DNA from 2 places in the Photobacterium sp. GSS17 genome. Region 1 is predicted to be linked to the other one. Evidence: predicted binding sites of a transcription regulator. Region 1 holds the regulator's gene; the other holds the start of a gene.

Region 1 (4,939 bases):
CAGCTTGGCAGTGTGGAAGCCTTGCTGCAAAAAATGCCTATGCTGGCAGCCACGCCTGCAGGACAGAATCAAGCCGTTGTGACCATTGATGGTACAGCATTGATTGGCGGACTCGGGATACAAAGCCTGAATGAAGCAGAACGCCTCAACCGCGAATTTTATCCTCAGTCATTCTGAGTCACCCTCAACCTACCCTGAGTCATTTTCCCGAGTAGTACACAACATGCAGTTACAACGACTCCCAACCCGCGTGGTCTTTCCGGCTGGTCTGGCTTTGCTGACAATGACGCTGATCGTCTCAATGACGGTCGGCCCAATGGCAATCAGCGTCAAGGACAGCCTCCATGCGCTTCTGCCGTGGCAGACCGAACTGCCGACTCATATCAGTATGGTCATTCAGCAAATTCGCCTGCCCCGAACCCTGATGGGAATTGCCGTCGGTGCCATTCTGGCGCTGTGTGGTGCTGTGATGCAGGGGTTGTTCCGCAACCCGCTGGCTGACCCGGGCATCATTGGGGTATCCGGCGGAGCAAGCCTGGGGGCCGCAGTCGGAATCGTGCTTTTTGCCCCGCTTGCCGCCCTTTCCCCCTACCTGCTCACACTGGGCACAGTGCCCGTGCTCGCTTTTCTGGGCGGCACTGCCACAACGTACCTGGTATACACTTTGGGAACCGATAAAAATGGCACATCCGTCACCGTCATGTTACTGGCTGGGGTTGCTATTGGCGCGCTGTCCGGCGCAGCACTGGGCCTGATGAACTACTATGCCGATGATCAGGCACTGCGAGATCTGTCATTGTGGACATTAGGCTCACTGGCTGGCGCAACCTGGCCCAGCATCGCTCTGGCCTATATGACGCTGGCGCTGCTGATTGTTCTTTTTGATCGCCATGCCAACGCCCTGAATGCCTTTTTGCTGGGAGAAGCAGAAGCTCGTCACCTGGGTGTTAACGTCCAGCACCTGAAACGCAGCCTGATTCTGCTTTGTGCCGCTGGCGTCGGAGTGGCCGTTTCCCTGACCGGGGTGATCGGTTTTGTTGGCCTGATTGTTCCCCATATTTGTCGAATGCTGATCGGGCCGAACCACAAAACCCTGCTTCCGCTGTCCGCTTTGCTTGGCGCTTTACTGCTCCTGATTGCTGACATGCTGGCGCGCGTTGTCGCGGCACCGTCAGAGCTTCCTGTTGGCATCATCACCGCGTTAATTGGCGCGCCATTTTTCATCACACTGTTAGTTAAGCAAAAGGGCAAACTGTCATGAGTGACAATCCAACAACCGTGAACGCTTCGTCCTTTGCACGCCAGCCAGCAGATTCGGCCAACCGCTCGTCTTTGGTAACAAAGCCAATTGTGGTAACAGAGCCCGTAGCAGTCAGCGTCACGGGTTTGAACCTCAGTCTGGGCGACAAAGTGATTCTGGACGACTTCTCGATCGACATTCGCTCAGGCGAGCTGACTGCACTGTTAGGCCCCAACGGCGCAGGGAAAAGTACCCTGCTGAAAGTTCTGTGTGGTGAACGGAGCGTGCCAGGGGAAATCTGCTATTTCGGCCGCAACCGACAAAACTGGCCACCCCATCAGCTGGCTCAGCATCTCGGCATCCTGCCGCAGCACAGCAGTCTGACATTTGCCTTCACGGCTGAAGAAGTGGTGGCTCTGGGGGCTTTGCCTCTCAATATCTCGCAGGCCCGTACCCGAAAAATTGCCAGTGAAAAAATGGCGCAGGTAGACGTGACTGCCCTGTCTTCACGTCTGTACCCGACCTTATCCGGCGGAGAAAAACAGCGGGTTCATTTTGCCCGCGTGCTGACACAATTAAGTCAGGCGGGCGAACAGTGCGTTCTGATGCTTGATGAACCGACCTCAGCGTTAGATCTGGCGCATCAGCACAACACGTTACGCGTCGCCAGAGACATGGCTCGGGCCGGCGCGGCGGTCATCGTCGTCATCCATGATCTGAACCTTGCTGCTCAGTACGCTGACCGGTTAGTTATCATGAACAACGGCAAAATCCAGGCAGATGGTAGCCCGCAGCATGCGTTAAGCGAATCGCTCATTGAAACCGTATATGGCTGGCCGGTATGCATCAGCCACCACCCGGTCGACGGCTACCCTGTCGTGTTACCGGCCGGTGAAAACGCAGACAGAAAAAAGGCAGAAAACAGAGCCGCTATTACTATCAATCAAACCTCGTGAAGCAGAGTGATAACGCCGCTTCAAGTGAAAAGACCACGGTTTTATAAGAGCGGAAACATCGTTGATTGAGCGAAATTAGTACCGGTTGTCGCGCAGCAAGCACAACCGGTATTTTTATTCCATGCAAACTGATTTATTGCAGGATATTAAATTTGTTTCAAATCAAGTTATTACCATAACAATAAATTGCAGCGTAGAGCCTTGTTACAAGCAAAATATTGATAACTGTCAATTAATATCCATGACTTTGGCCAGAAACATTGCACTATTGGCCACACTCAGTAAAATGTGATCGCAAGCGATTAAACAATGCAAATGATCCATGCAACGCGTTTTATTAGCGCGGGTACGATTTTTTGTTATCAGAGATGAAGCCGCCCGTTCGAGATGCGGCCTTTTGGCGTTTCTGGTAATTCCACCTAACAGAATAGTGAATGGCATCCCTGACATCGCAACTCATCACTGTCCTCTTAGGTAATGCATTCAATTTAAAGGTCTGCGGACCCATTCACTAGAAGAATAACTATGGCAACGATTAAAGATGTTGCACGTATGGCTGGTGTTTCAACCACCACCGTTTCACACGTGATCAACAAAACACGCTTCGTGGCTGAAGCAACACAGAAGAAAGTTCTCGCGGCGGTTGAAGAGCTGAACTACGCACCAAGTGCCGTAGCACGAAGCCTGAAGTGCAATACAACCCGCACCATCGGCATGCTGGTAACCAAATCGACCAACCCGTTTTTCGCTGAAGTTGTCCACGGCGTTGAAGAATATTGCTACGGTGAAGGCTATACGCTGATTCTGTGTAACACCGAAGGTAACCTGGAAAAGCAAAGAGATTACCTGCGTATGCTGGCCGAAAAACGGGTAGATGGCCTGCTGGTGATGTGTTCGGATCTTGACGAGCAACTATTGGAACTGCTGGAGCGCCAGAAAGATCTGCCGATGGTGATCATGGACTGGGGTCCGGAAAGCCCGCACACCGATAAAATTCAGGACAATGCTGAACTTGGCGGCTACGTGGCAACCAAATTCTTTATTGAGCACGGTCATAAGGAAATTGGCTGTCTGACTGGCCACGCAGAAAAAGCGGCCTGTCGCGAACGCCTGAAAGGTTTCCGCAAGGCAATGACAGAAGCCGGACTAGACATCAATGAAGACTGGATTCTGGAAGGTGACTTCGAATGTGAATCTGCGGTAAAAGCGGCCAACACATTTATGGCAATGGAAAAGCGTCCAACCGCGATTTTCTGCTTCAATGACATCATGGCGATGGGCATGATCAGTACATTTGAGCAAGCCGGTATCCGTGTACCTGACGATATGTCGATCATTGGCTACGATAACATCGACCTGGCACCGTATTTTTCACCGCCACTGACCACGATCCACCAGCCTAAACGCCGTTTGGGTAAGAGTGCGGTTGAGATTCTGATGGATCGCGTGAAGAACAAAGAACACGAGCATCAGGTTTTTGAAATGATACCAGAACTGGTCGTTCGCAAATCAGTGCGTAACCTGAACAGCTGATATGCATAACTTGATGACAAATGTATGACAAACCGGAGATTTTTATCTCCGGTTTTTTTGTACCACTTTTGACTTAAACAGTAATAAATTCACAACATTAGAAGTATATCACTATAAAAATTGTGAGATATTACTGGGAGCAATATCACACTTTAAAAGTTGGGAGCAAGTTCAAAATAATCTTCTGAGATATGCTTTAGGTGTCACGAACAAGGCAAACCTATCGAAAGGTAGGGACGCAAAGCTTCCGGCCTAAGAGTAGGCAGTTTTATTTTTAAAGCAGTCAACTTATGGTAGCGGGGTTGCCGATGGATATAGCAGATAACATCAGGAAATAATTTCACTTTTCCCTGACAGTTCGTTTTACAACTCTGCTATTCTTGAATCCTCGCTCGTTGTTAGGTGACCTAGTAACAATTCACCGAGAAGACGCATGGACAAACCAGTACTCAAAGATTCATTACGCCTTTTTAATAATTTCGATAACGTCAAATCACGCTCAATGTTTGGCGGCTTTGGCATATTTTCTGGCGAAACAATGTTTGCACTCGTGGTAAATGACAAACTGCATTTACGGGCGAATGCCGACAATGAAAAGGAATATAAATCCGCAGGAATGAAACCTTATGTATATAAGAAACGTGGCTTTCCTGTTGTAACCAAACATTATGCCATTCCTGAAGAGTGGTGGGACGATACTGATAAAATTCTGGCTCAGGCGAAATTGTCTTTATCTGCCGCTAAAGCAGATAAAGAAATAAAAAATAACACCTCTCCCAATCGAATCAAAGATTTACCCAATCTTCGCCTGGCGAATGAGAGGATGTTGAAAAAAGCCGGAATAACCACAGTGGATGAGCTGTACGAAGCCGGTGCCCTGAATGCGTATAAAGCGCTACAGAGCACTCATGAAGGCGAAGTAAGTATCGACTTACTGTGGGCTTTGGAAGGAGCAATCAGTGGCAAGCACTGGTCTGTTATCCCGAAAGAGCGGCGCTCAGAACTTCTTGCGAAATTAAGTTAATCGCAACCTAACACATATAAAAGAGATCTTCGGATCTCTTTTTTATTCCCAACATATTTTTGGCTCTGCAATGACAGAATAATGTCATTCCCTGTCAAACATTGAATTAACTCACAAAGCTGCTTATTAATTCGGCAACACACTTTTATTCAATGAGGGCAATTGTAGAATTAGCCGGATGTAAAA
Region 2 (4,939 bases), 1.4 Mb from region 1:
AGTCGATGATGCTGCCCCTGCTGCATCACGGCATGCTGATCGTCGGGATCCCGTATTCAGAGCCGGCGCTGCATACCACCCAGTCAGGCGGAACTCCTTACGGACCATCCCACTTCAACACCGGGGAAAGCCGTCAGCTGAGCCGGGAAGAATGCGAGTTGGCTCAGGCCTGTGGCAAACGCCTGGCCGAAGCGGCCCTGAAACTAATGTAAGCCGTCCCGTTAGGGACAACACGGTCATACTGAAGGATGCGTACCATGACCCCCATGAGTCAACACACTCGCCGCCTGCGCCTGGGCGCCTTAACCGCTTACCTGTCACTGATGGTCTGGGTTGGGCTGTGGCAAAGCCTGCTTTCGCCGCACCCGCACCTGAATAGCCTGATCATGGCCGGTGTCTGGATTGTTCCGCTACTGCTGCCGCTCAAAGGCATTCTGGCAGGGAAACCCTATACCCATGCCTGGGCCAATTTTATTCTGATGTTCTACTTTCTCCACGCACTGACCATGCTGTGGGTAGATGAAGGGGAACGCTGGCTCGCTCTGGTTGAACTGCTGATCACCAGTTGTGCTTTCGTCGCCAATGCCATGTTTGCCCGCCATCGCGGCCGCGAACTCGGCATCAAACTGAAAAAGTTGTCGGAAGTCGAGAAAGAAGAAAAAGCCCGTCATGAGGGGCCGTCGGCTTAGTAGCTTAGCGACTTAGCGACTTAGCGACTTAGCGACTTAGCGACTTAGCGAAAGATGAAAAATAAAAACGGTGGCATCAGCCACCGTTTTTTTATTACTTTTAGGGTCAATGAACCACTGGCGCAATCAGGCCTGTGGCGCACGCCATTCATACATGCTGACTTGCTTCACCGGTTTCGCGGGGGCAGATAGCGTCTCAGATGAGTCTGTCTGCCCGTCCAGTACGGCTTCTGTTGGCTGAACCTCTGGCTCTGCTGGCATCACAGGCGCTGTGACTTCTGACAGGCGGCTGTTCTGGCTCAGTTCACGCTGGAAGGCTGCTTCCGTACTCAATAGTTTTACGGAAAACTCCACCTGCTCCCCCTGAATGCGATAAGCATTGATTCCGGCCACGGAGCTCAGGTTGGTCATCATGCGCTCAAGGGTAAAGAAATCTTTGGCACTGCGAATATTACTGACCACCACGGCCAGTTGGCCACTCTCATCCCCCCCCAGCGGCACGGCATATTTCACTCCCAGCTGATCGGCCACATGATCCATCATCCGACGAAGCGTTGCCTCCGACGTACCGGATGCCTGTCCTTCAGATGGCGTCACCTTGGTCGCCGCCATTTTTTCCGGGCCTTCTGCATACAGCTGCCAGTTCATGACGTAGTCATCCGGCCCTTTACGGCGGGCGCGAACCACCAGCACCGCTTCCGGCTGGTAGCGCTGGCTGGCTTGTACGATTGGCCCGACAAAACCGCCCCACAAATCCGGGACGCTGATCGCCGTAACGTCCTCAAAGTCCCCGATTGGCATCATGGTCGGCACACCTCTTCGGTCTGCCTCACTCTTCATCCCGGCCAGCAGCGGGTTCCCCGACTGATCCCAGGCAATGTTACGGTTGCTTTCCGCGTCTTCAACCAGCCAGACCAGCACATTTGGGCGCTGTTCACCCCAGAAGGTTGCCTGAGCCTGAGTCAGCAACTGGCGCACACGGTTCCGATCGAAAGTCAGATCCAGGGTACGCTTCCCTTTCAGGTTGCCGTAACCATACTGGCTGACAAACGGGTTACTGTTAGCCAGCGCCTTGGTCACGACGTCATTGTTCACCACTCGGCTCTGTCCCGAGACCTTCACCAGCACCTGTGCAAGGGCATCGCGGCGGGCATTTTGCTCTGACTGGCTGTCAGTATCGGGCAACACAATCCTGGCCTGGTAAAGGTCTGTGACTGTTGCAGCCTGCACAGTCCCGGCCAGCAAGGCCATAAGAAGGAAGGTAAGACGCAGCATAATAAACTCATTTATCATTTAGATTGATTGTTGCACGATGATAAATTGATCCCATTAAATTCGGCAACCAATTGTAGGAAAAATCCGGACATGACGGCATTTTTATGCCATCGCTTTTATTCATATTTAGCCAAAATGGCGACAAATACGTCAAGGCTGCGTCAGTTATTCTTTCCCCAAACACCCACCCAGCGACATTTTGCCTTTATTCACTACTTTCTCAGTGGAGAATTAGGCAAACGATTTCTTCTGTGCTAACATTCCGCGATTTTTTTACAGCTAGGATGGGAAATATACAAATGATGCAGATATTACAAGGTGCTCAGATGCTCTTTGTTGCATTCGGGGCATTGGTTCTGGTTCCGCTACTTACCGGTCTGGACCCCAACGTTGCGCTCTTCGGTGCCGGTCTAGGTACCCTCCTGTTCCAAGTCATTACTAAACGCTCTGTCCCTATTTTCCTCGCTTCCTCTTTCGCGTTTATTGCTCCTATCATGTACGGTGTTCAAACCTGGGGTATCCCGGCAACCATGGGTGGCCTGATGATGGCCGGTGTGGTGTACATCTGTATGGGTGGCATAATCAAAGTGCGCGGTGTCGGTATTATTCACAAGCTGCTGCCACCAGTGGTGGTCGGGCCAGTCATTATGGTCATCGGGCTGGGTCTGGCACCTGCGGCGGTGAACATGGCGCTGGGTAAAACCGGTGACGGTGCGGTTCAACTGATCGACGGCAATGCTGCGCTGTGGATTTCTTCTGTCTCGCTGCTGGTGACCATTTTCTTCAGCGTGTTCGCCCGTGGCTTCCTGAAGCTTGTGCCGATTATGGCGGGTATCGTCGCCGGTTACGTGACGGCACTGGTCTACGGTGTGGTTGACTTTACTGCGGTACAACAGGCCTCCTGGCTGGCCATGCCAAACTTCACATACCCTGAGTTTAATATCAATGCCATGCTGTTCATGATTCCGGTAGCAATTGCGCCGGCCGTTGAGCACGTCGGGGATATGCTGGCTATTTCTAACGTGACCGGTAAAGACTACCTGAAGAAGCCGGGTTTGCACCGCACCATGACCGGTGACGGGGTGGCAACCATGGCTGCTTCGCTGTTCGGTGCGCCGCCAAACACCACTTACTCTGAAGTTACCGGTGCCGTTATGCTGACCAAAGCCTACAACCCGGTAATCATGACCTGGGCCGCAGTCACTGCGCTGGTACTGGCTTTTGTCGGTAAGCTGGGCGCCATTCTGCAAACCATCCCAGTACCGGTAATGGGCGGCATCATGATTCTGCTGTTCGGTTCAATCGCAACCGTCGGCCTGAACACGCTGATCAAAAACCAGGTGGATCTGCATAAATCACGCAACCTGGTGATTGTTGCCGTTACTCTGGTATTCGGGATTGGCGGTATGGCCTTTGGGATCGGCGAGTTCAGCCTGCAAGGTGTCAGCCTGTGTGGTATTGTCGCCATTATACTAAACCTGATTCTGCCTGCGGACCTGGGTGAAAATCACGTGGTTGATAATGCGCAGCTGGACAGCGCGCAAGACTCGAAATAATTCTTCACACTAGCGTTCGCTAGTACATAAGAGCTGCCTTCGGGCAGCTCTTTTTGTTTACAGCAAAATTGACACTGAGGGCAGCAACGCGAGAAGTTGTCGTGTATGGCGGATAAACCGCGTGTAACATTGCCACGGTCACACTCAGTGAAGATGTCGCTATAATAGATAGAGCTATATGATAGAGCGGTATGACGGAGCTGTAGTTGTAGTTGTAGCGACATGGTATAGCTCGACGCGGTTTCACTCAGGCTCAGGATACCCTGACTCACTTTCCCATCCCGCTTATGCCTATATCTCGATAGCGCAAAAATTACAGACATAAAAAAGCCGGCAATCGCCGGCTTTTTCTGAATTCTCCGTCTGACAATTACTTCGTACCGAAGATCTTGTCACCAGCATCGCCCAGACCAGGAACGATGTAGCCTTTGTCATTCAGTTTCTCATCGATAGCTGCCGTGTACAGCTCAACGTCCGGGTGAGCTTTTTCCAGCGCCGCAATGCCTTCCGGCGCCGCAACCAGTACCAGCACTTTAATGGATTTACAGCCGTGCTCTTTCAGCAGGTCGATCGTCGCGATCATTGAGCCACCTGTTGCCAGCATTGGGTCAACGACCAGCGCCATACGCTCATCAATGTTAGAAGCCAGTTTGTGGAAGTAAGGAACAGGTTCCAGCGTTTCCTCGTCGCGGTAAATCCCGACGGTTGAAATACGAGCACTTGGCATGTGCTCCAGCACGCCATCCATCATACCCAGACCGGCACGCAGAATTGGCACAACGGTAACTTTCTTGCCTTTGATCTGGTCAACTTCAACGGGACCGTTCCAGCCCTCAATAGTCACTTTTTCTGTTTCGAAGTCTGCCGTCGCTTCGTAAGTCAGCAGGCTGCCGACTTCTGTTGCTAGCTCACGGAAACGCTTAGTGCTGATGTCACCTTCGCGCATAAGACCAATCTTATGTTTTACCAGTGGGTGTTTTACCTCAACGACTTTCATTTCTGACTCCTAAGCTAACAAAATTTCAAAAAATCGCACTATTATACACTAGACCAATACGGTTCTGGTAGGGGCTAGCCTTGCGTTTGGTCAGGAAATACCCTCTCACAATATTTGACGCAAACGTTTTCCTTTCCGCCCTGAGTGCTGTTATCATACCCCCGCTTTTTTACTTTAATACGTTGAGGGACCTCCTGTGAGCGGCAATAACTCTTCTCTTAGTTACAAAGATGCTGGTGTTGATATCGATGCAGGTAATGCATTAGTTGATCGTATTAAAGGGGTGGTAAAACGCACCCACCGTCCTGAAGTGATGGGCGGTATCGGCGGATTTGGTGCGTTGTGTGCGTTGCCGACTAAGTATAAGGAGCCAGTGCTGGTGTCCGGTACAGACGGTGTGGGTACCAAGCTGCGTCTGGCAA

Evidence for each region. The regulator PurR, encoded in region 1, represses purine synthesis genes. The targets are predictions, from matches to a motif close to TNANGNAAACGTTTNCNTNA.
Region 2: a site for PurR is predicted at 2,196-2,215, ahead of PGW97_RS12855 (uracil-xanthine permease family protein). Genes of this name have one in related genera too.

Annotation. Positions count from the first base shown of each region.
Region 1 is NZ_CP117517.1:1,431,857-1,436,795, reverse strand. Features, by position in the region: gene PGW97_RS06350 (heme/hemin ABC transporter substrate-binding protein) at 1-177, shown strand, start outside; gene PGW97_RS06345 (FecCD family ABC transporter permease) at 224-1,261, shown strand; gene PGW97_RS06340 (heme ABC transporter ATP-binding protein) at 1,258-2,196, shown strand; gene purR (HTH-type transcriptional repressor PurR) at 2,722-3,729, shown strand; cyclic di-GMP riboswitch class I at 3,933-4,039, shown strand; gene PGW97_RS06330 (TfoX/Sxy family DNA transformation protein) at 4,163-4,753, shown strand.
Region 2 is NZ_CP117517.1:2,852,532-2,857,470, forward strand. Features, by position in the region: gene wrbA (NAD(P)H:quinone oxidoreductase) at 1-212, shown strand, start outside; gene PGW97_RS12845 (DUF2069 domain-containing protein) at 258-689, shown strand; gene PGW97_RS12850 (DUF2066 domain-containing protein) at 816-1,964, opposite strand; gene PGW97_RS12855 (uracil-xanthine permease family protein) at 2,264-3,520, shown strand; gene upp (uracil phosphoribosyltransferase) at 3,891-4,517, opposite strand; gene purM (phosphoribosylformylglycinamidine cyclo-ligase) at 4,714-4,939, shown strand, end outside.